2 regions of the Paraherbaspirillum soli genome follow, and region 2 is predicted to be linked to the other one. Evidence: predicted binding sites of a transcription regulator. Region 2 holds the regulator's gene; the other holds the start of a gene.

Region 1 (10,601 bases), on a different contig from region 2:
GTCGAAAGACCTGTACCACCTGCCGCCGGAAGAAGACAAACTGATCCCAACCGTTTGTTCTTCGCTGGATCAGGCGCTGGAAGCGCTGGACAAGGATCGCGAGTTCCTGACCCGCGGCGGCGTCTTCAGCGACAGCATGATCGATGCCTACATCGAGCTGAAAATGCAGGAAGTTCAACGCTTCCGCATGACCACGCATCCGATTGAATTTGATATGTATTACTCGGTATAAGTAATATTGGAAGTCGGCTTGACCGGGACTGCGCAATGCAATCCCGGTCAACAGCGAAAGGGCGGGAAAAGTCTACTTTTCCCGCCCTTTCGCATTTTCGCAACACCTGACCGGCTTATTGCCGTGCGCAAGAAGGCGACTCCGGCGGATGGTTTGTCATTGACAGTTTCTTGACATAAACTAGCGACTCTATCGAATTGCGAAGAAAGTCTATGAAGCGTCTTTTCCCCGGAATCCTGCTATTGGCTGTCGCCAGCATCACCAGCGGCTATGTTTATGCGCAAAGCGAAGTTTATCTTTGCACCGACCAGAATGGTGTCAAGGAATACAAGAACACAGGTGATACCAAGGGCTGCAAGAAAGTTAATTTGCCCCCCCTGACCGTGACTTCATCCAATCCTTCATCGGGTGGCGGATCAAGCAAACCGGCGGCTGCCAGCAAGCCCGCACCGGCCACCCCTTCCGATTTTCCAAAGGTCGATAACGGCACTCAAAAAACACGCGACAATGATCGCCGTCAGATTTTGAAGGATGAGTTGGAGGCGGAGCAGAAGAAACTCGCCGACCTGCAAAAGGATTACAACGAAGGTGCGCCGGAACGCCAAGGCAACGAGCGCAACTACGCCAAATATCAGGAGCGCGTGGCAGGCATGAAGGGGGATATCGATCGGGCTAACAAGAACATCGACGCCCTCAAGCGGGAACTGTCCAATCTGAAATAAATTCAGCACTGGGTATCAACCTTGCTTTATAAATAAAGGCCGCATCTGCGGCCTTTATTTTTTCCTGGCAGATTCAGAGCTTGTCGTGCCGGACGCACCATCGTGTTGCAACCTGCATGCCGATGCTTGGTATCCTCTGAAAAATGCCCCATCTTAATCATAGGAAACGCTCGGATGCCCATCAAAACTGCTGAAGCGAAAGCACTGGACGGCCTTGATCTACTGGCATCGGCAGTGCTGCTGTTGGATAAAGACGGACGCATCGTCTACGCCAATGCCGCTGCGGAAAACCTGCTGGAGAGTTCGTTCAAGCTGTTCGCCCAACAAACGCTGACCGATCTGTTCCTGAACGGCGAGCAGCTGACTGCCATTTTTCAGCAGGCGTTGGAACATCAGTTCGACGATCTGCGGCAGGATCTGATCCTGGAGCGCATGGGCCGTGAGCCGTTGCTGGTGGATACCATCGTGACCGCGCTGGACAAGCCCGAGACCCCAGTCTTGATCGAGTTGCGCGAGAACGTGCAGCAACTCAAATTGAAACGCGAAGAGCGCTTGATCGACCAGAGCCAGGTCAACAAAGAGCTGATACGCAACCTGGCGCATGAAATCAAAAACCCGTTGGGCGGGATTCGCGGCGCCGCCCAGTTGCTGGAACTTGAGTTGCCGGAACGCCAGCTCAAGGAATTGCGCGAATACACCCAAGTCATCATCAAGGAAGCCGACCGCCTGCAAACCCTGGTCGACCGGCTGCTGGCGCCGCACCGGATGGCGCAGATCGTCGGCGACGTCAATATTCATGAAGTATGCGAGCGGGTGCGCAGCCTGATCGTGGCTGAATTCCCCGCCGGTCTTTCCATCAAGCGCGATTACGATTTGTCGATCCCCCAATTTCGCGGCGATAAGGAACAACTGATTCAGGCGATTCTCAACATCGCCCACAATGCCGCACAAGCATTGGGCGAACGGATCAAAAGCGGCGATGCGGAATTGACCTTCCAGACCCGCGTCGCGCGTCAGGTGACAGTTGCCAAAGTACGCTACAGGCTGGCACTAGACTTGCATATCATCGACAACGGCCCAGGCATCCCGGCCGAGATCCAAGAACGCATTTTTTACCCGTTGGTATCCGGACGGGAGGGCGGGAGTGGGTTGGGATTGACGCTTGCACAAACTTTTGTGCAACAACACATGGGAGTGATTGAGTGTGAAAGTCGGGTGGGGTGTACGGATTTCAGAATCTTGATACCACTGCCTTAAAGCGTGTTCATGGTGCCCTGTCCCGTAAATAGCTCGAGCAAATGAATTGGAGCACGTCATATCGAACTTATTTACGACAGGACACTCGCACACATCCTTAGAACGGTATAAAGAGAAAAAATATGAAACCAATCTGGATTGTTGATGACGACGAATCGATACGGTGGGTGCTTGAAAAAGCGTTGGCCCGCGAGAATCTGAGCACCAAAAGTTTTTCCAATGCGCGCGACGCCATGGAAGCATTGCAAACCGCCACGCCGCAGGTGCTGGTCTCGGACATCCGCATGCCGGGCGCATCCGGCCTGGAGCTGCTGCAAACCGTAAAAGCCAAACATCCCGGCATCCCGGTCATCATCATCACCGCGTTTTCCGATCTCGATTCCGCCGTTGCCGCATTTCAGGGCGGAGCCTTTGAATACCTGGCCAAGCCGTTCGATGTCGATAAGGCGGTCGAGCTGATTCGCCGCGCATTGGAAGAAAGTCTGCGCGAAGCCAGGGTTGAACAAGCTGCCGGCGACACGCCTGAGATCCTGGGGCAAGCGCCGGCGATGCAGGAAGTGTTTCGCGCCATCGGCCGCTTGTCGCAATCGAACGTGACCGTGTTGATCACCGGCGAATCGGGCACCGGCAAAGAGCTGGTCGCGCGCGCCTTGCACAAACATAGTCCGCGCGCTTCACAACCGTTCATCGCCTTGAATACCGCGGCGATTCCAAAAGATCTGCTGGAGTCGGAACTGTTCGGTCATGAGCGCGGCGCATTTACCGGGGCCCAGGCTTCGCGTCGCGGACGCTTTGAACAGGCCGAAGGCGGCACCCTGTTCCTGGATGAAATCGGCGACATGCCGTTCGATTTGCAGACGCGCCTATTGCGGGTTCTGTCGGACGGCCATTTCTACCGCGTCGGCGGTCATCAATCATTGAAAGCCAACGTTCGGGTCATCGCTGCCACCCATCAAAACCTGGAAGCGCGGGTGCGCGAAGGTTTGTTCCGCGAAGATTTGTATCACCGCTTGAATGTGATCCGTCTGCGTTTGCCTAGCCTGCGCGAGCGGCGCGAGGACATTCCGATCCTGGCGCAATATTTCCTGAGCCAGAGTGCGAAACAACTCGGGGTCGAAAGCAAACGCCTGTCGGATAACGCCATGCGCTTCATGAGCGGCCTTGAATTGCCGGGCAACGTGCGCCAGCTGGAAAACCTGTGTAACTGGATCACCGTGATGGCGCCCGGGCAAACCGTCGAGGTCAAGGATTTGCCGCCGGAGCTGGTCAGCGAGCGGGTCCAGACCATCAGCAGCGCCGCCGCGACCAGCGGCCATCCAGCGGCCGAGTCCCAGCCGCATCTTGTCGCAGCGGCCGTTGCTAGCGACAGCAGTGTGGCGCTGCGACATCCTGAAATCCTGGAGCCGGCCATCGGCGAACAGCAGAACTGGATCGGCCTGCTCGAAGCAGAAGCCGCACAGATGCTGGCGCACGGTGATTCCGATGTTATGGATGTGCTGGGGCGCCAGTTTGAATCGGCGTTGATCAAGATCGCATTGAAGCATACCCACGGTCGAAAAAACGACGCCGCGGTCCGTCTCGGGATCGGTCGCAACACGATTACCCGCAAGATTCAGGAGTTGGGGATTGTTGGTGTGAAGGACGACTGACTTTTCTATAAATACAGCCGCAGCAGTTAAACGGGTCAGGGGTTTTTCTCGATCATTTTCTCGCCGAGAATGACTCTGACCGACAGCAGCAGCGCCTGTTCGCTGCTAGACGTTTGAGCAGCGTGTTGATTGTGTGGCAGCTAGTCGCGTTGATGCTGGATCCCGTTGCTGAAAAGGAAAAAGATCCGCAAATTTAAGAAATTCCTTACATCAAAAAAAACATCGTCCACGCTAGACTACTTGCTCCAACGTTTGCAGGGGGCAGCATGCATCAACCTCGACTGTCATGGTTAGTGGCATCCGCATTGATAAGCTGCTGCTCTTACGGCAGTGCCCAATCATGCAGCCTGTATTTCACCTCGCCAGCAAAGAACAGTGTCTTTCGCACAGCTGATGTCAACATTACCGCAGCTGGTCGGCCGCAAGTCTGGTTAAATAACTGGCATGGAATTGGCGTCATACAAAAACATATCTATGGCATACCGGATAACGACATGGCCTACGTTTCCGAGTTTGCACCTCTCCCCAGTCCAATGCCCTTTTTCGATGCATCTACCGAATATGGCCCCGTTAGACTATTCGAGGGTCGCAACGAGTTCATGGTTGAAGGCTGGATCCATAGAAAGTGGCCTGCTCCGATTTGCTATTCATCAGACTCGATACGCTTGTTCTATATCAAGCCGAATGATCTGTGCTACGCGATGGTGGAAGCGCTGGATAAAATCCCACAGCCTGAAAAGGACTCGACCAATGGTTTCGTTATCAATCAACGTTGCATTGCCAAATACTCTTGCGGCAGCCGTCCGCAAATGAAAGACAAGACGTGGCTGACCAAGGTTGTGCCGGCTTTTGTACGGCCGTTTTTGGACAAGTCGGGGAAGTGGAATGAGGTGATGCAAGCCTGCGGTTCTCAGTGGGAATACCTTCCAAGCTATGTGAAAAAGAAAAGATGCGAGGACAAGATGGCTGAATATCATATAGAACAAGATTTACAAAAAGCGCTCAACGAAAATGGATGCGGTACTGATAGGGATTGGGATGAGGTAGGTGCGTATATTAATGAATGTGTTGCTGAACAAAATGGAATTATTCCGACATTTTTTGCAAGCAAGGTCATTGCAGCAACACGGAATAAAATACGGACACTATGTCAGGCAAGCCGTTCCAAAAGCTGAAAGTAAATTTCACATACGAAGGAGGGTTTGATGAATATAGTCAGATTTTTTTGCGCAGCATTACTGTTGTTCCCGACGATGGCGTGGGCGGAAATAAGCACGACTTATCCCGGTACAGGACCAAATGTGGAGTTACGTATCAGCATTGATAGACGCCCTGTTCTGGGGGAGCGCGATATGGAGAGCCTAGAAAGAAAAGGATTGGTTACAAATACTGAGCAGGCCGGAGCGATCTATGAAGCTAATATTGTTCCTATCACGATGGGCCGGAGTCTTCAACTGAAGGTTGAAATGATTGAGGCAGATGGGACAATCACCGATGTTACTCATAGTCCGGCTACTTTGTATGATGTTATCGGTGAAAGGGGAGATTTGAAAACGAATGCATCAGGATTAATTACCGCTGCTTTCCGACAAGAAAAAATACTGCTAACAGGTGCGGTATTTATCATTTATGGAACTCCGGAAAAATCTGGCTATAACAAGATATTCTTCGGTATTAAACGGCCTTGAAAAATAGCAATCGCGGATATCGGAAATATTTCGGCAAGCCGTTGCAAAAATTGGGTGTTGGTCCTACTTTAATTTACGCCACAGCGTGGTCCGGCTAATTCCCAAATACTTGGCCGTCGCAGCCCGATCTCCACCGAATCGCGCCAGCACCTGTTCGACCGATTCCGTTACCGCCGGCAGCTTCGGCGCTGCCAATGCCGTTTCGGTAGCACGCCTTCCCAACTCAACCCCAGCCATCAACTCCGGCGCCACCGACAGCAAAAATGCCGGCGTCAGCGCCCGCAACGGTTCCGCCGCCAGGAACAACGCTACCCGTTCCATCAGGTTGCGCAATTCGCGCACATTGCCCGGCCACGCATAGCCGGCCAGCAGCGCTGCGCAGGCCGCCACCTCGGCATGCAGGTTGGCATGCGGCCGCAAGTCGAGCGATGCCAGCGCGTGTTTCAAACACCATTCCGCCAGCGCGACCAGGTCGTCCGAACGAGCACGCAAGGGCGGCAAATTCAGGCGCAACACGCTGATCCGATAAAACAGGTCGGCCCGAAAACGGCCGTCGCGTACTCTTGCTTCCAGATCGCAATGGGTGGCGCTGATGATGCGGACATCGACCGCAATCGGCCGGGTGCCGCCGACCCTGACCACTTCGCGCTCTTCCAGTACGCGCAGCAAGCGGGTCTGTAGCGCCAGCGGCATTTCGCCGATTTCGTCGAGGAACAAGGTGCCGCGATGCGCGGCCTCAAACAGACCGGCGCGGCCGCCGCGGCGCGAGCCGGTGAATGCGCCTTCTTCATGCCCGAACAGTTCCGATTCCAGCAGCGATTCGGCGATCGCGCCGCAATTGACGGCGACGAAAGGGCGCATGGTTTTGCCGGCGGCAGTGCCTTGCGCCAACGGATGTTCGCGATGAATGGCTTGCGCCGCCAACTCCTTGCCGGTGCCGGTTTCGCCGTGAATCAATACGGTTGCCGGCGAGCGCGAAAATAGCGTGACCGACCTGCGCACAGCCTCCATCGCGTCGGAGCTGCCGCGTAAGTCATTCAATCCATGTTTGGCCCGCAGCGTGTCGGCCACCGGATGGCTGCGGCCGCGCGCCGCTTCCAGCTGGGTCAGGCGCGCCAATTCGAGCGCATCGTTGAAAGCCTGCCGGATCGACGCCGCGGAATAGACGAACACGCCGGTCAGCCCGGCCTCGTCGGCCAGGTCGGTAATCAGGCCGGCGCCGACGATGGCCTTGATGCCGACGGCTTTCAATTCATTGATCTGGGCTCTGGCATCTTCTTCGGTGGCGTAGCTGCGCTGTTCGATGTTCAAGCCATACATGGCCTGGAATTCGCTCAGTGCCGGCAGCGTTTCCTGATAGGTGATAACGCCGACATGCGGCGTGATCTTGCGAGCCCGCGCCAGCGCCTGCATCACATCGAAGCCGCTGGCTTTGGCGATGATGACCGGGACCGACAACCGGCTTTTCAGATAAGCGCCATTGGAACCGGCGGCAATCACCGCATCGCAGCGCTCGGTCGCCAGCCGTTCCCGGATGTGCTGGACCGCATCTTCGAATCCCAGCTGAATCGGTGCGATGTTGGCTTGATGATCGAATTCCAGCGTGATGTCGCGAAACAGGTCGAACAGACGCGATACCGAGGCGGTCCATATGACCGGCCGCTCATTGTGATCTCGGGATGACGGATGCGGTGGGGGCAGTGGGCGTGGCATGTTTCAATGATGTTTCATTTATGTTTCAAATTTATGAGCGGAACGAAGTATGGAACACAATTGAAGCCGGCGCAATGTCACGGCGCAGTCGATGCCGTGCGGCTAAGTGCTTGATTCTAAATAAGCATATGCTGTGCATGGGCCGCGGCAGGTGATATTTCTGCCAAGAATTCAGCGGATGGCATGGCGATTGCAATAAGAGTTCAGCAAATTATCCATGAAACTGTTTCATCAAAGACAAGGTGAGGACATGACGCAATATTCGGCAGGTGCTGCATTTCGACAAGCGGTCAGGGACGAGTCGCCGCTACAGGTGGTGGGGGCGATCAACGCCAACCACGCATTGCTGGCCAAGCGCGCCGGTTTCAAGGCGATCTATTTATCTGGCGGCGGCGTCGCTGCCGGCTCGCTGGGTTTGCCCGATCTGGGGATTTCCAATCTGGACGATGTATTGACCGACGTCCGGCGCATTACCGACGTCTGCGACTTGCCGTTGCTGGTGGATGTCGATACCGGCTTCGGCTCGTCGGCCTTCAACGTCGCCCGCACCGTGAAGTCCATGATCAAGTTCGGCGCGGCGGCGATCCACATCGAAGACCAGGTCGGCGCCAAGCGCTGCGGTCACCGCCCCAACAAAGAGATCGTCAGCAAGCAGGAAATGGTGGATCGCATCAAGGCCGCAGTCGACGCCCGTACCGATGACAACTTCGTCATCATGGCGCGCACCGATGCGCTGGCGGTGGAAGGCCTGGATGCCGCATTGGAGCGCGCCATGGCCTGCGTCGAAGCCGGCGCCGACATGATTTTTCCAGAGGCGATCACCCAGCTCGACATGTACAAAACCTTTGCCGCCGCGGTCAAGGTGCCGGTGCTGGCCAATATCACCGAGTTCGGCGCGACGCCGTTGTTCACGGTGGACGAGCTGAAATCGGTCGATGTCGGTCTGGTGCTGTATCCGCTGTCGGCATTCCGCGCGATGAACAAGGCGGCCGAAAACGTCTACACAGCGCTGCGTCGCGACGGCACCCAGAAGAATGTGGTGGATACGATGCAGACCCGGGCCGAATTGTACGAGCGCATCAACTACCACGAATTCGAGCAAAAGCTGGATGCGTTATTCGCGCAACAAAAAGCAAAATAATCCGATTCAATCAAGGAGAACTGCATGAGTGAACAAGCTACATCGCAAACACCCACTTTCACCCCGAAGAAATCGGTGGCCCTGTCCGGCGTCACGGCCGGCAATACCGCGCTCTGCACGGTCGGCAAAACCGGCAACGATTTGCACTACCGCGGCTACGACATTCTGGACATCGCCGATAGCTGCGAATTCGAGGAAATCGCGCATCTGCTGGTGCACGGCAAGCTGCCCAACAGCGCGGAACTGAAAGCCTACAAAACCAAACTGAAAGCCTTGCGCGGCTTGCCGGCCAACGTCAAGGCCGCACTCGAATGGATGCCGGCGGCGTCGCATCCGATGGATGTGATGCGTACCGGGGTCTCGGCACTGGGCTGTATCTTGCCGGAAAAAGACGACCACAACACACCGGGCGCGCGCGATATCGCCGACCGCCTGATGGCTTCGTTCGGCTCGATGCTGTTGTACTGGTATCACTACAGCCACAACGGCAACCGGATCGACGTCGAAACCGACGATGAATCGATCGGCGGCCACTTCCTGCACCTGCTGCACGGCGAGAAGCCGTCCAAGGCATGGGAAAAAGCGATGCATACTTCGCTGATTCTTTACGCCGAACACGAGTTCAACGCTTCCACTTTCGCCGCGCGTGTGATTGCCGGCACCGGCTCGGACATGCATTCCGCCATTACCGGCGCGATCGGCGCATTGCGCGGTCCCAAGCATGGCGGCGCCAACGAAGTCGCGTTTGAAATCCAGAAGCGTTACGACAATCCGGACGAGGCCGAAGCGGACATCAAGAAGCGCGTGGAAAACAAGGAAATCGTGATCGGCTTCGGCCATCCGGTGTACACCATCTCCGACCCGCGCAACAAAGTGATCAAGGAAGTCGCGCGCCAGCTGTCGAAAGATGCCGGCTCGACCAAGATGTTCGATATTGCCGAGCGGCTTGAAACGGTGATGTGGGACATCAAAAAGATGTTCCCCAACCTCGACTGGTTCTCGGCGGTGTCGTATCACATGATGGGCGTGCCGACCGCGATGTTCACGCCGCTGTTCGTGATCGCCCGCACTTCCGGCTGGGCTGCGCACATCATCGAGCAGCGCATCGACAACAAGATTATTCGTCCGTCGGCGAATTATGTCGGTCCGGAAGATCTAAAATTTATCCCAATTGGCAAGCGAAAATAAGCGTCCGCAACATGGGCGCATCGATGAGCCAATCGACTTACTCCCCAGCGATTGCTGGGGAGGCTCATTGCAACTAAACGCCTATCGGCAGGTAACAAAATGAACGCTTTTAAATTTCGCATTGCCTCAATTCTGACCCTCACCGGCTTGCTGGCCGGCTGCGGCTCAAACGTGCCTCTGACTGAAACCAAGCCGGCCGAACCGGTCAAAACGGTGGACGTGGCGCCGGCGCCGGCACCAGCGGCCAATTTAGTGACCGGGAATTTCTATTGTGAAATGGGGAACCGCATCGCTCTCGCCAGCGATGCCGGCGGCGCGGTGAAATTGACCTGGAAAGGTCGTGCCTATCCGATGACAGCCGCCTCGACCAGCACCGGTGCGGTACGTTTGGAAGACAAGTCCAGCGGCCTGGTGTGGATCCAGATTCCAGCCAAGTCTATGCTGCTCAATACCAAGTCGGGACAGCAACTGGCGAATGAATGCAAGTTGCGCTAAACAATTCGATTACTTAACTACAAGGAAAACCATGTCAGCTGCTATCTCCAACGTCCGTCCCAAATACGACAAAGTATTGGTCGATATCGTCGACTACGTGACGAAATACAAGATCACCTCCAAAGTCGCTTACGACACCGCCCGCAACTGCCTGATCGACACCCTGGGTTGCGGTCTGGAGGCGTTGGAGTATCCGGCCTGCAAGAAATTGATGGGGCCGATCGTTCCAGGCACCGTGGTGCCGAACGGCGCCAAAGTGCCCGGCACCCAATTCCAGCTCGATCCGATCCAGGCCGCCTTCAACATCGGCATGATGATCCGCTGGCTGGATTTCAACGACACCTGGCTGGCCGCTGAATGGGGTCATCCATCCGACAATCTGGGCGGCATCCTGGCGACTGCCGACTGGTTGTCGCGCAATGCGATTGCCGCCGGCAAGAAGCCGCTGAAGATGAAAGACGTGCTGACCGGCATGATCAAGGCGCATGAAATCCAAGGCTGTATCGCGCTCGAAAA
Region 2 (10,601 bases):
AGCCCCATCCCCGGCGATCACGTTGCAAGTAGATCTCGGCGAACGCAGTTACCCGATCGTAATAGGCCCATCGCTGTTGACCGACCGCGATCGCATCTCGCGCCTGATTGTCGGCAAGCAGGTTGCCGTGGTGACCAATACCACGGTCGCGCCGCTCTATCTTCAGCGCTTAACCCAGACCTTGCAGGCGGTAGGCAAGAAAGTCATTGAAATCGTCTTGCCCGACGGTGAAGAAGAAAAGAACTGGGCAAGCCTGATGCAAATTTTCGACCGCCTGCTGGCAGAAAAATGTGATCGCAAGACCACATTGCTTGCCTTGGGCGGCGGCGTGATCGGCGATCTGACCGGTTTCGCGGCTTCCGCCTATATGCGTGGCGTACCGTTTGTACAAATTCCGACAACGCTGTTGGCGCAAGTCGATTCGTCGGTTGGCGGCAAAACCGGGATCAATCACCCGCTTGGGAAAAACATGATCGGTGCGTTCTACCAGCCGCAAGCTGTGATCGCCGATACCATGACCTTGAACACGCTGCCAGCGCGCGAGTTATCGGCCGGCTTGGCCGAGGTGATTAAATACGGGGCTGTGATCGATGCTGAATTCTTTACCTGGATCGAAGCCAATATCGGTAAATTGATGGCGCGCGATACAGACGCGCTGGTACATGCAATCCGCCGCTCATGCGAACTGAAGGCTGATGTAGTGCGGCAGGATGAGCGCGAAGGCGGCATGCGTGCCATCCTCAACTTCGGTCATACCTTTGGCCACGCAATTGAATCCGGTCTCGGTTATGGCAAATGGCTACATGGCGAGGCAGTCGGTTGCGGGATGGTGATGGCGGCCGATCTGTCGCATCGCCTTGGCTATATCGACGCCGTGGTCAAAGAGCGCGTTTGCGCGTTGATACGCGCCGCCGGCTTGCCGACCGAGGCGCCGAATCTTGGCGCGCAACGCTGGCTTGATTTGATGCAGGTCGATAAGAAAAACGAAGATGGCCAGATCAAATTCATCCTGATGAAGCCGTTGGGGGGATCCCTGATCACGACGGCGCCGCAGGACGCATTGCTGGCGACGATTCAGCAACTGGCATCCGGGGAAATCCCGCGATGAGCTCGGAAGCGTCTCTCGCGCCATATGCCGCACATTCAGCGACATCGCAAGGACGCCTGTTTGACGAAGCATCCCCAAACTCACGTACCGAATTCCAACGCGACCGCGATCGCATCGTTCATTCCACCGCATTTCGCAGGCTTGAATACAAGACGCAAGTGTTCGTCAATCATGAAGGCGACCTGTTCCGCACGCGTCTGACGCATAGCATCGAGGTCGCGCAAATCGGACGTTCGATCGCCCGCAATCTTCAGCTCAACGAAGATCTGGTAGAGGCCATTGCACTGGCACATGATCTCGGTCATACGCCGTTTGGCCACGCAGGGCAGGACGCCTTGAATGCCTGCATGGACGCTCATGGAGGCTTCGAGCACAATCTGCAAAGTCTGCGCGTGGTAGACAAGCTGGAACAGCGCTATGGTGCGTTCGACGGCCTGAACCTGATGTTCGAAACGCGCGAAGGCATTCTGAAGCACTGTTCGTTGGCCAACGCAAAAAAACTGGGACAGATTGGCCTGCGTTTTATCGAGCGCAGACAGCCGACGCTGGAAGCGCAAGTGGCGAACCTGGCAGATGAAATCGCTTACAACAATCACGATATCGACGACGGTTTACGCTCGGGTTTGTTGACGCTTGAGCAGATGCATCAAATCGATTTCTATGCGGTTCACAGCCGCGAAGTCGAGGCCGTTTTTCCTGGCTTGAGCGGGCGACGCGCGATCAACGAAACCGTTCGCCGAATGATTAATGCGCTGATCACCGATCTGATCCGGACCTCGCAGCAGAGGATTCTGGAAGCGCGGCCGCAGACCCTGGACGACGTGCGCAACGCGCAGCCGTTAATTGCATTTTCCGATGCGATGGCACAGCAAGCGGCGGTGCTCAAAGGCTTCCTGCGTGAAAATCTTTATCGTCACTATCTGGTGAACCGCATGACCAGCAAAGCGCGCCGTATCGTGGTCGATCTGTACGAGTGCTTCATGCGTGAGCCAACCTTGTTGCCGCCGGATTATCAGCTGTCGTCGAATGACGCCGGGATTGCCGAGAGCACGCAATTGCAGGCGCGCCAGGTAGCAGATTACATCGCCGGCATGACCGATCGTTACGCGATACGCGAGCATAGGCGCCTGTTCCTGGTAGATGAAGGGCATCTCTAAGATATCGTTATTGTTCATTTAAACTCACCAAGGACCAAGTATGAAAATTCTCCGGCTATCCACACTGGCGTTGATGCTGGCCGTATCGGCATCTGCAGTATTCGCTTTTTCGCTCAGCGATCTGAGCAATCAGGATGCGAGTAGCGGTCTGAAAGCGGCGCTACAAAAAGGGGCTGATAGCGCGGTATCCAAATTGGGTGTCGAAAACGGCTTCCTGAATAACGACAAAGTGAAAATCGGTTTGCCGAGAATACTCGAACAAGCGATGCCCATATTACGAATGACAGGTAAAGGGCAGCAATTGGATGAGCTGGTGGTGTCGATGAATCATGCTGCCGAGTCTGCCGTGCCATTAGCCAAACCGCTGCTGCTGAACGCAGTGAAGTCAATGTCGATAAGCGACGCGAAAAATATTCTGACCGGCGGCGATACTTCCGTGACCAATTTTTTCAAGCAAAAGACGTCAAGCCAGTTGGGTGAAAAGTTTTTGCCAATGGTGAAGAAGATTACCGATCGTAACGGTCTGTCGGCGCAATATAACGCTACCATGGAGCAAGTCAGCAAAACCGGCCTGGTTCCAGTGCAGCAAGCGACTGTCGAAGGCTATGTCACGCAACGTGCGCTGGACGGCTTGTACACCATGATTGGTGAAGAAGAGAAAGCAATTCGCAACGATCCGATCGGTGCGGGAAGTGCGATTATCAGCAAAGTGTTTGGCGTACTTAAATAAATTGCTGAATGATAGTTTGAGACGCTGATCAGCGAGCATCAAGGCCGAGGTGGCCCGGGTTCCAAAATAACAAAGGGCGCATTGACTGCGCCCTTGTTCATTTATAGGCTAGAACCGGTTCCAGTTCATATGCCTATAGGTTCATTTGACGGCCGGATCAGGTCACGGCGGCGGGAATCTCTTCCGGGAAATGCTTGATTGCATCGTGTTGGTGATCCTGGATCTTGTCCTTGTATTTCTTCACCTGGCGATCGAGCTTGTCGATCAGCCCATCGATGGCAGCATAAAGATCTTGGGCAATATGTTCTGCATGCAGGTCTTTTCCTTTTACGCGCAGATTGATTTCCGCTTTTTGGCGCTTTTCTTTTTCAGTGATTTTGTCGACGGTCAGAATGACGCTGATATCGATGACATGGTCGAAGTGGCGTTTGATGCGCTCCATTTTGCTTTGTACATATTCGCGAATGGCAGGGGTTAATTCGAGGTGATGCCCACTGATTGTGAAGTTCATACAGCGCTCCTATCAAGGATGTTGCTGGAGGTCCGGATCCGATATGAGCTTAATCTTTAGCTGACCAATCTTTTGGGGGAGATCAATCTTATAAGATGCGCTCTGTCCGAACGCAGCAACGGGGTCCAACAGTCAAACAAAAAGAGAACTACAAGGCCTTGCGTAAATTTACTGGCGGGATTTTTAACGCTTCGCGATATTTTGCGACGGTCCGGCGAGCTACCACCATCCCTTGTTCCGCGAGCATTTCGGCAATCTTGCTATCAGAGAAAGGATTTTTTGAATCTTCAGCTCCTATCAATTGCTTAATGAGCGCCCGTATCGCTGTTGAGGAGGCCTCTCCACCTGCCTCAGTAGCGACGTGGCTACCGAAGAAATACTTGAGTTCGAACATCCCGTGGGGTGTCAGCATGTATTTCTGAGTGGTTACACGAGAAATAGTACTCTCGTGTAAACCTAGTGTATCAGCTATTTCACGCAACACAAGCGGCCTCATGGCGACCGCGCCATGTGAAAAGAAATTCCGCTGGCGTTCTACGATGGCCTGCGCGACCCGCAAGATCGTGTCGAAACGCTGCCGCATATTCTTGATCAGCCACTTGGCTTCCTGCAGCTGCGAAGTCAGCGATCCTTCGCCTTTGCTTTGTTTCAGGATATTGGCGTACAGCGCGTTGACGCGCAGTCTTGGCATCACGTCATTATTCAACATCACTTGCCAGCCGCCTTTTGTGCGCCTGACAATCACATCCGGCACCACATAATCAGAAGCGTTGGCTGCAAACGGAGCACCTGGATGCGGATTGCATTGTTTGATGACCGCCTGCGCCTCGCGCAAATCCTCGTCGTCGCAGTCGAGCGCTTTCTTGATTTTATTGAAGTCGCGCTGGGCGAAAAGCGTCAGATGTTCTTGCACAATGATCAGCGCCAGGCGCCGGGTTACAAGCGGCACTTTGGCAAAACGTCTGATTTGCAGCGTCAGGCATTCTGCGGCGCTGCGGGCGCCTACCCCGGCCGGATCGAAGCTTTGGACCATCTTCAATGCCATCGATAGCTCTTCGATTTCAATCCCTAGCTCGGACGGCAAGCGCGCATGGATTTCTTCCAGCGGTTCTTCCAGATAGCCGTTATCGTCAAGCGCATCGATGATCAGTTCGACCAGCGCGCGGTCTCGCAGGTCATGCAGCGTTTCCCGCATTTGCTGCTGCAAGTGTTCTCGCAGTGTTGTTTCCTGCGCCTCCAGTTGAGGCCGCGAGTCTTCGTCGTCCGGTGTTTTTGAGCTGTGCGCGACGTCGTCAAAACTCCACTCGGTGTCGCCATTTTCCGCCGCCGCCGGCGCATCGACGGGAGCCTCGCTTTCGCTCGGCGAGCTGCTTACTTCGCTGTCGCCGGTCGGCGCATCCATGGTCGATTGGGTGCCGCTAATGGCGCCATCCGCCAGCAGCCGCACCGAGTTGTCGAGCGGGTCGTCGAGGCGCTCCAGCAACGGATTGTCCGACAGGATTTGTTCCAGCTCCTGATGCAGTTCGAGCGTCGACAGTTGCAGCAGTCTGATCGACTGTTGCAACTGAGGCGTCAGCGCCAGATGCTGGGAGGTGCGGAGTTGGAGAGATTGTTTCATCTGTGCCGTTACATGCGGAAGTGTTCACCCAAATAAACGCGGCGTACCGACTCGTCGGCGATGATGTCATCCGGACTGCCGCTAGCCAGCACGCTGCCCTGGTTGATGATGTAGGCGCGATCGCAAATGCCCAGTGTTTCGCGCACATTGTGATCGGTGATCAGGACGCCGATGCCGCGCTCTTTCAGGAAGCGCACGATGCGCTGGATTTCGATGACGGCGATCGGGTCGATGCCGGCAAAAGGTTCGTCCAGCAACACGAAGCGCGGATTGGTTGCCAGTGCCCGGGCAATTTCAACTCGCCGTCGTTCACCGCCCGAGAGCGACAGTGCCGGACTCTCGCGCAGTTTTTCAATCTGCAGTTCGTGCAGCAATTTTTGCAACTGGGCCTCGATCTCGTCCTTGCTCAGCGCTTTGCCATTCGGCCGCTGCAATTCAAGCACGGCGCGGATGTTGTCTTCCACCGTCAGCTTGCGAAATACCGATGCCTCTTGCGGCAAATAAGACAGCCCTAGCACGGCCCGGCGATGAATCGGCAGTCGCGAAATGTCGACGCCGTCCAGATCGATCTCGCCGCCGTCCGAAGGGACCAATCCGACGATCATGTAAAACGAAGTGGTTTTGCCGGCGCCGTTAGGACCCAGCAGGCCAACCACTTCACCGCACTTCACTTCGAGCGAGACGTCGTGCACCACCTGGCGCGCACCGTAACTTTTTTGCAGGCCTTTGACGATCAGGGTGCTGGCAGCTGTCATTGGGTCGCCTTGTCGCGTGGCTGGATGATGACCTTGATGCGTCCGGCGCCGGGCTGGCTGGTGCCGTTGACCGTATTGTTGACCGAATAGTATTCGGCCCGGCTGTCATAGGAAATGAATTCGCCGTTGACTTCATCGGTCGGCTTGACGCCTTCAAGACGCCGCATTTGGGCTTTTGAATACAGTTTGACGATTTCTGTCTTGCCATCGTATTCGATCCGTTCGGCGTGGCCGTCGATCCACAAATCGGGACCGCCGTCGCGCTTCTGGCGGAAGGTCGCCAGGCCGCCCGGTTTTGCATACAGGGTCGCAAACTCATAGCCGGATGGGTCGGTGGTCAGCACCACGCGGTCGGCTTTCATCAGCAGCGTGCCGCGTGTCATGACCACGTTGCCGGTAAAGATCTTGACCTGCTTGACGTCGTCGTAAGTCAATTGGTCGGCGTCGACATTGGCAGGCTTTTCGGAGTCCGCCTTTTCCGCATGTGCGACCGGCATTGCCGTTAGCTGCAGTGCGAGTAAGGACAGAAAAAATATTCGTTTCATGTTGAATCCTGGGTGAAGAATAGGGCCGCGTTGCATCTGACGAAGTCCGATCGGTTAATGCGGCGCTGGGTGAAATACGCCTCGCACCTTGCTCGACAACTTCAATTCGCGCGTGGCGTTGTTGAAGTGCATGCCGGTGCCATTCAATATCGATTGCCCCAGCGTGATCTCGACCGGCTTGTCGGTCTGTATCACGTCATCGTCAGGCAGCAGCAACAAGTATTCGGACTTCAGGTGAAAATTGTCAGCCAGCGGTGTGCGCGGGCGATCCGCATTGACGTCGCCGTACAAGTGCACCTTGCTGTTGTTGTCCTCGATCTTGGCGCGCTCGGCGCGCAGATTCATTGGCGGCTTGGTTTTGTCCAGGCTGTGGATCAGCGGCTTTTGAACGTCAAATGAATCGTCTGCCGGATTGTGCGTGAGGAGGTCGCCCGAGATGTTGTAGCGCGCCTGGCCGCTCAATGACATCTGCACATAGTTGAATTTCTCGACGTAATAATCAGGCTCGGTCCGCGTCTGATGCGGCAGCATGTCTTCGGTATCCTTGCGCATCACTTGCACCAGCCAGAAACTGCCGAGCGCCAGCAAGGTAACCAGCACCAGCAGCAGAATGAAGCGAAAGCGATAAGCGGAACGGAGGTTCTTCATGCCGGATTTTTATTCAGCGGATTGGTGCGCAGATAAGTGGCCAGCGTGGCGTCATAGGTATGTTGCGCACGCATGATCAAATCGCACACCTCGCGCGCCGCACCATGGCCGCCGCTGGCCTGGGTCACATAGTGGACGCGGGATTTGACGTCGCTATGGCCGTTGGGGACGCTGACGGCAAATCCTGCGCATGACAGGATAGGCAAGTCGATCACGTCGTCGCCGATGAATCCGCAGGCATCTTCGCTTAATCCGAGTTGTGCCATTAACTTTACAAATGCAGCGTATTTGTCGTGCACGCCTTGCTGCACATGCGCAATGCCGAGATCGCCGGCGCGGCGGCTGACAATGCCGGACTGGCGCGCGCTGATGATCGCGGTGGCGACGCCCGATTGCTGCAATTGCTTGATGCCGTGACCATCCAGCGCGTTAAAGCGCTTGAGCTGTTCGCCATCGGCGCCATACAGCAGGCCGCCGTCGGTCAGCACGCCATCGACGTCAAAGATCATCAGGCGCACCCGTGCCGCGCGTGCCAGCACGTCTGCGCTCGGCGTCCCGCTATCGGTGGCAATGATCGAAGTGGCGGCCGACATCAGATAACCTTGGCGCGGGTCAGATCATGGATGTGCAGGGCGCCGACCAGCTTGCCTTCGGCATCCGCCACCAGCAATTGATTGATGCGGTATTGCTCCATCATGTGCACCGCATCGACCGCCAGTTGATCGGGACCGATGGTGCGTGGATTGGCATGCATCACATCGGCAATCGTGACATTGGTGAAATCCTGGATCTGTTCGATCAGGCGGCGCAGATCGCCGTCGGTAAACACGCCGATCGCGTGATAACGATCATCCACCACGGCGGTCATCGCCATCCCCTTGCGGGTGATTTCAAGCAGTGCCGCCGACAGCGAGACCTCGGCGGTCACCGCCGGAATCGCATCGCCGCTGCGCATCACATCGCGTACATGGGTCAGCAGCCGGCGTCCGAGCGCGCCGCCCGGGTGCGAGCGGGCGAAGTCTTCTTCGCGGAAGCCGCGCGCGTCCAGCAGCGCTACCGCCAGCGCATCGCCCAGCGCCAGCGTGGCGGTGGTGCTGGCGGTCGGCGCCAGGTTCAATGGACAGGCTTCCTGGTCGACCCGCACGTTGAGGTGGACCGTGGCCAGTTGCGCCAGCGCCGAGCTGTCGCTGCCGGTCATCGCAATCAGGGTGGCGCCCATCCGCTTGACGGTCGGCACAATCGCCATCAACTCGGAGGTTTCGCCCGAGTTGGAAATGGCGATGAAAGTATCGTTTTCAGTCACCATGCCAAGATCGCCATGCGCCGCTTCGGCAGGATGGATGAACAAGGCAGGGGTGCCGGTGGAAGCCAGTGTCGCCGCAATTTTGCGGGCGATATGGCCGGATTTGCCGATGCCTGATACGACCACCCGGCCGCTACAGTTGAGCAGCAATTCAACGGCGATGGCAAAAGGATCGTCGGCCTGATCGGAAATCCGATTTCTCAATGCGATGATGGCATCGGCTTCGATTTGCAGGGTTTCGCGAGCAAGCTCAAGCGCACGGATGGCGTGAAAGGATTTTGGCAAGATTTTGGCGTCGGTTACACTCATCCCGAAAGTATAAACGAATTCTCAAAGCAAAAAACTTGCCAGTGTCAGTCGGAAACAATTAATCTGCTTCTTGCAGCAATTGATGATAGTTGCTGTAAAAAATACAAATTATTAATAAGCTTGATTCTTAAGCTTGACTGCAAGACTAATTGACTAGATTGGCGATGATGCTTTCCGGACTTGAACTCACGATTCTTTTGCTTGGATGCGCCGTGCTGGGGGTGGTGGCGTTTCGCACCTTTCATCTGCCGCCGATGCTGGGCTATCTCGCGGTCGGCATTCTGATCGGGCCGCATGCGTTGGGGTTTGCCGAGGATAGTGCGGCGACCCATGCGCTGGCCGAATTCGGCGTGGTGTTTTTGATGTTCTCGATCGGGCTGGAGTTTTCGCTGCCCAAGTTGACGGCCATGCGTCACTTGGTATTCGGCCTCGGCCTGGCGCAAGTGATGGTGACAATCGCCGCCACCATGCTGTTGGGCTGGGCGCTGGCCACACTGCTGCCGCGATGGTTCCATATCAGCTGGCAAGCGGCGTTCGCGCTGGGCGGAGCCTTGAGCATGTCGTCCACCGCCATCATTTCGAAATTGCTGAGCGAACGGCTGGAGCTGGAAACCGAACACGGCCGCCGCATCATCGGCATCCTGCTGTTCCAGGATCTGGCGCTGGTGCCGTTGCTGATCATCGTTCCGGCCTTGGCCCAACATTCTGACAACCTGCTGCTGACCTTGGCCTGGGCCAGCGCCAAAGCCGTCGTCGTGCTGGTGCTGCTGCTGTTTTTCGGTCAGAAGCTGATGCGCAACTGGTTCCAGGTCGTGGTCAGGCGCCGCTCGCAAGAGCTGTTCATGCTCAACCTGCTGCTGGTCACACTGGGCGCCGCCTGGATTACCGAGCGTGCGGGGCTATCGCTGGCGCTGGGAGCGTTTATCGCCGGCATGCTGATCTCGGAAACCGAATACAAGCACCAGGTGGAAGAGGACATCAGATCGTTTCGCGATGTGCTGCTGGGGTTGTTCTTCATCACCATAGGCATGCTGCTGAATTTGCGTTTGGTGATCGAAAACTGGTGGCTGGTATTGCTGCTGCTAAGCGGTCCGGTGCTGCTCAAATTTGCGCTGATCGCCGCGCTTTCAAAAATATTCGGCTCGTCCAGCGGCGTTGCCTTGCGCACCGGTCTGGCGCTGGCGCAGGCCGGCGAATTCGGCTTCGTGCTACTGAGCCAGGCTGGTGGCTTGCGGCTGATGGATCCGTTGATCATCCAGTTGATCCTGGCGTCGATGGTGTTGTCGATGCTGGCCGCACCGTTCATCCTGGCGCAATCCGATGCGATCGCGATGAAGCTGTCGGCCAATGAATGGATGATGCAATCGCTGGCGCTGACCCAGCTCGCGGCCCGCACCATGGCGACCAAGAAGCACGTGATCATCGCCGGCTTCGGCCGTAGCGGTCAAAGTCTGGCCAAGTTGCTGGAAGAGGAGGGCATCGCTTATCACGCACTCGACCTCGATCCCGATCGGGTGCGCGATGCGCGGTCGGCCGGCGCCCAGGTGTCCTACGGCGATGCCTCGCGCCGCGAAAGCCTGGTGGCGGCCGGCTTGCATCGCGCCGCCGCGCTGGTGATCACTTACGCCAGCACGCCATCGGCATTGAAAGTGCTGCGCCATGTGAACGAGCTGGCGCCGGCGCTGCCGGTGATCGTGCGCAGTTACGACGACACCGATCTCGACAAACTGCGTGCCGCCGGCGCGACCGAAGTGGTGCCGGAGGCGATCGAAGGCAGCCTGATGCTGGCCTCGCACGCGCTGGTCATGCTGGGCGTGCCGTTGCGCCGGGTGGTGCATCGGGTGCAGGCGTCGCGCGACGAGCGTTATGCAGCGCTGCGCGGGTATTTCCACGGCGTCAGCGATGTTCCCGACGATG

The links. Region 2 encodes sigma-54, which starts transcription at its own class of promoters, with help from an activator protein. Its sites were predicted from a motif close to TGGCANGNAANCTGCTTT; they were not measured.
Region 1: prpB (methylisocitrate lyase) is a predicted target of sigma-54. The motif match lies at 7,441-7,458, and genes of this name have one in related genera.

What each region holds. Positions count from the first base shown of each region.
Region 1 covers NZ_JBHSMT010000005.1:67,673-78,273, reverse strand. The annotation lists gene glnA (type I glutamate--ammonia ligase) at 1-232, shown strand, start outside; gene ACFPM8_RS01275 (DUF4124 domain-containing protein) at 475-954, shown strand; gene glnL (nitrogen regulation protein NR(II)) at 1,129-2,211, shown strand; gene ntrC (nitrogen regulation protein NR(I)) at 2,334-3,860, shown strand; gene ACFPM8_RS01260 (hypothetical protein) at 4,127-5,035, shown strand; gene ACFPM8_RS01255 (hypothetical protein) at 5,066-5,548, shown strand; gene prpR (propionate catabolism operon regulatory protein PrpR) at 5,612-7,261, opposite strand; gene prpB (methylisocitrate lyase) at 7,512-8,402, shown strand; gene prpC (bifunctional 2-methylcitrate synthase/citrate synthase) at 8,427-9,590, shown strand; gene ACFPM8_RS01235 (hypothetical protein) at 9,690-10,085, shown strand; gene ACFPM8_RS01230 (bifunctional 2-methylcitrate dehydratase/aconitate hydratase) at 10,117-10,601, shown strand, end outside.
Region 2 covers NZ_JBHSMT010000008.1:154,082-164,682, reverse strand. The annotation lists gene aroKB (bifunctional shikimate kinase/3-dehydroquinate synthase AroKB) at 1-1,108, shown strand, start outside; gene ACFPM8_RS03330 (deoxyguanosinetriphosphate triphosphohydrolase) at 1,105-2,265, shown strand; gene ACFPM8_RS03325 (DUF4197 domain-containing protein) at 2,339-2,995, shown strand; gene hpf (ribosome hibernation-promoting factor, HPF/YfiA family) at 3,153-3,506, opposite strand; gene ACFPM8_RS03315 (RNA polymerase factor sigma-54) at 3,655-5,124, opposite strand; gene lptB (LPS export ABC transporter ATP-binding protein) at 5,133-5,879, opposite strand; gene lptA (lipopolysaccharide transport periplasmic protein LptA) at 5,876-6,424, opposite strand; gene lptC (LPS export ABC transporter periplasmic protein LptC) at 6,479-7,072, opposite strand; gene ACFPM8_RS03295 (KdsC family phosphatase) at 7,069-7,665, opposite strand; gene ACFPM8_RS03290 (KpsF/GutQ family sugar-phosphate isomerase) at 7,665-8,684, opposite strand; gene ACFPM8_RS03285 (monovalent cation:proton antiporter family protein) at 8,852-10,601, shown strand, end outside.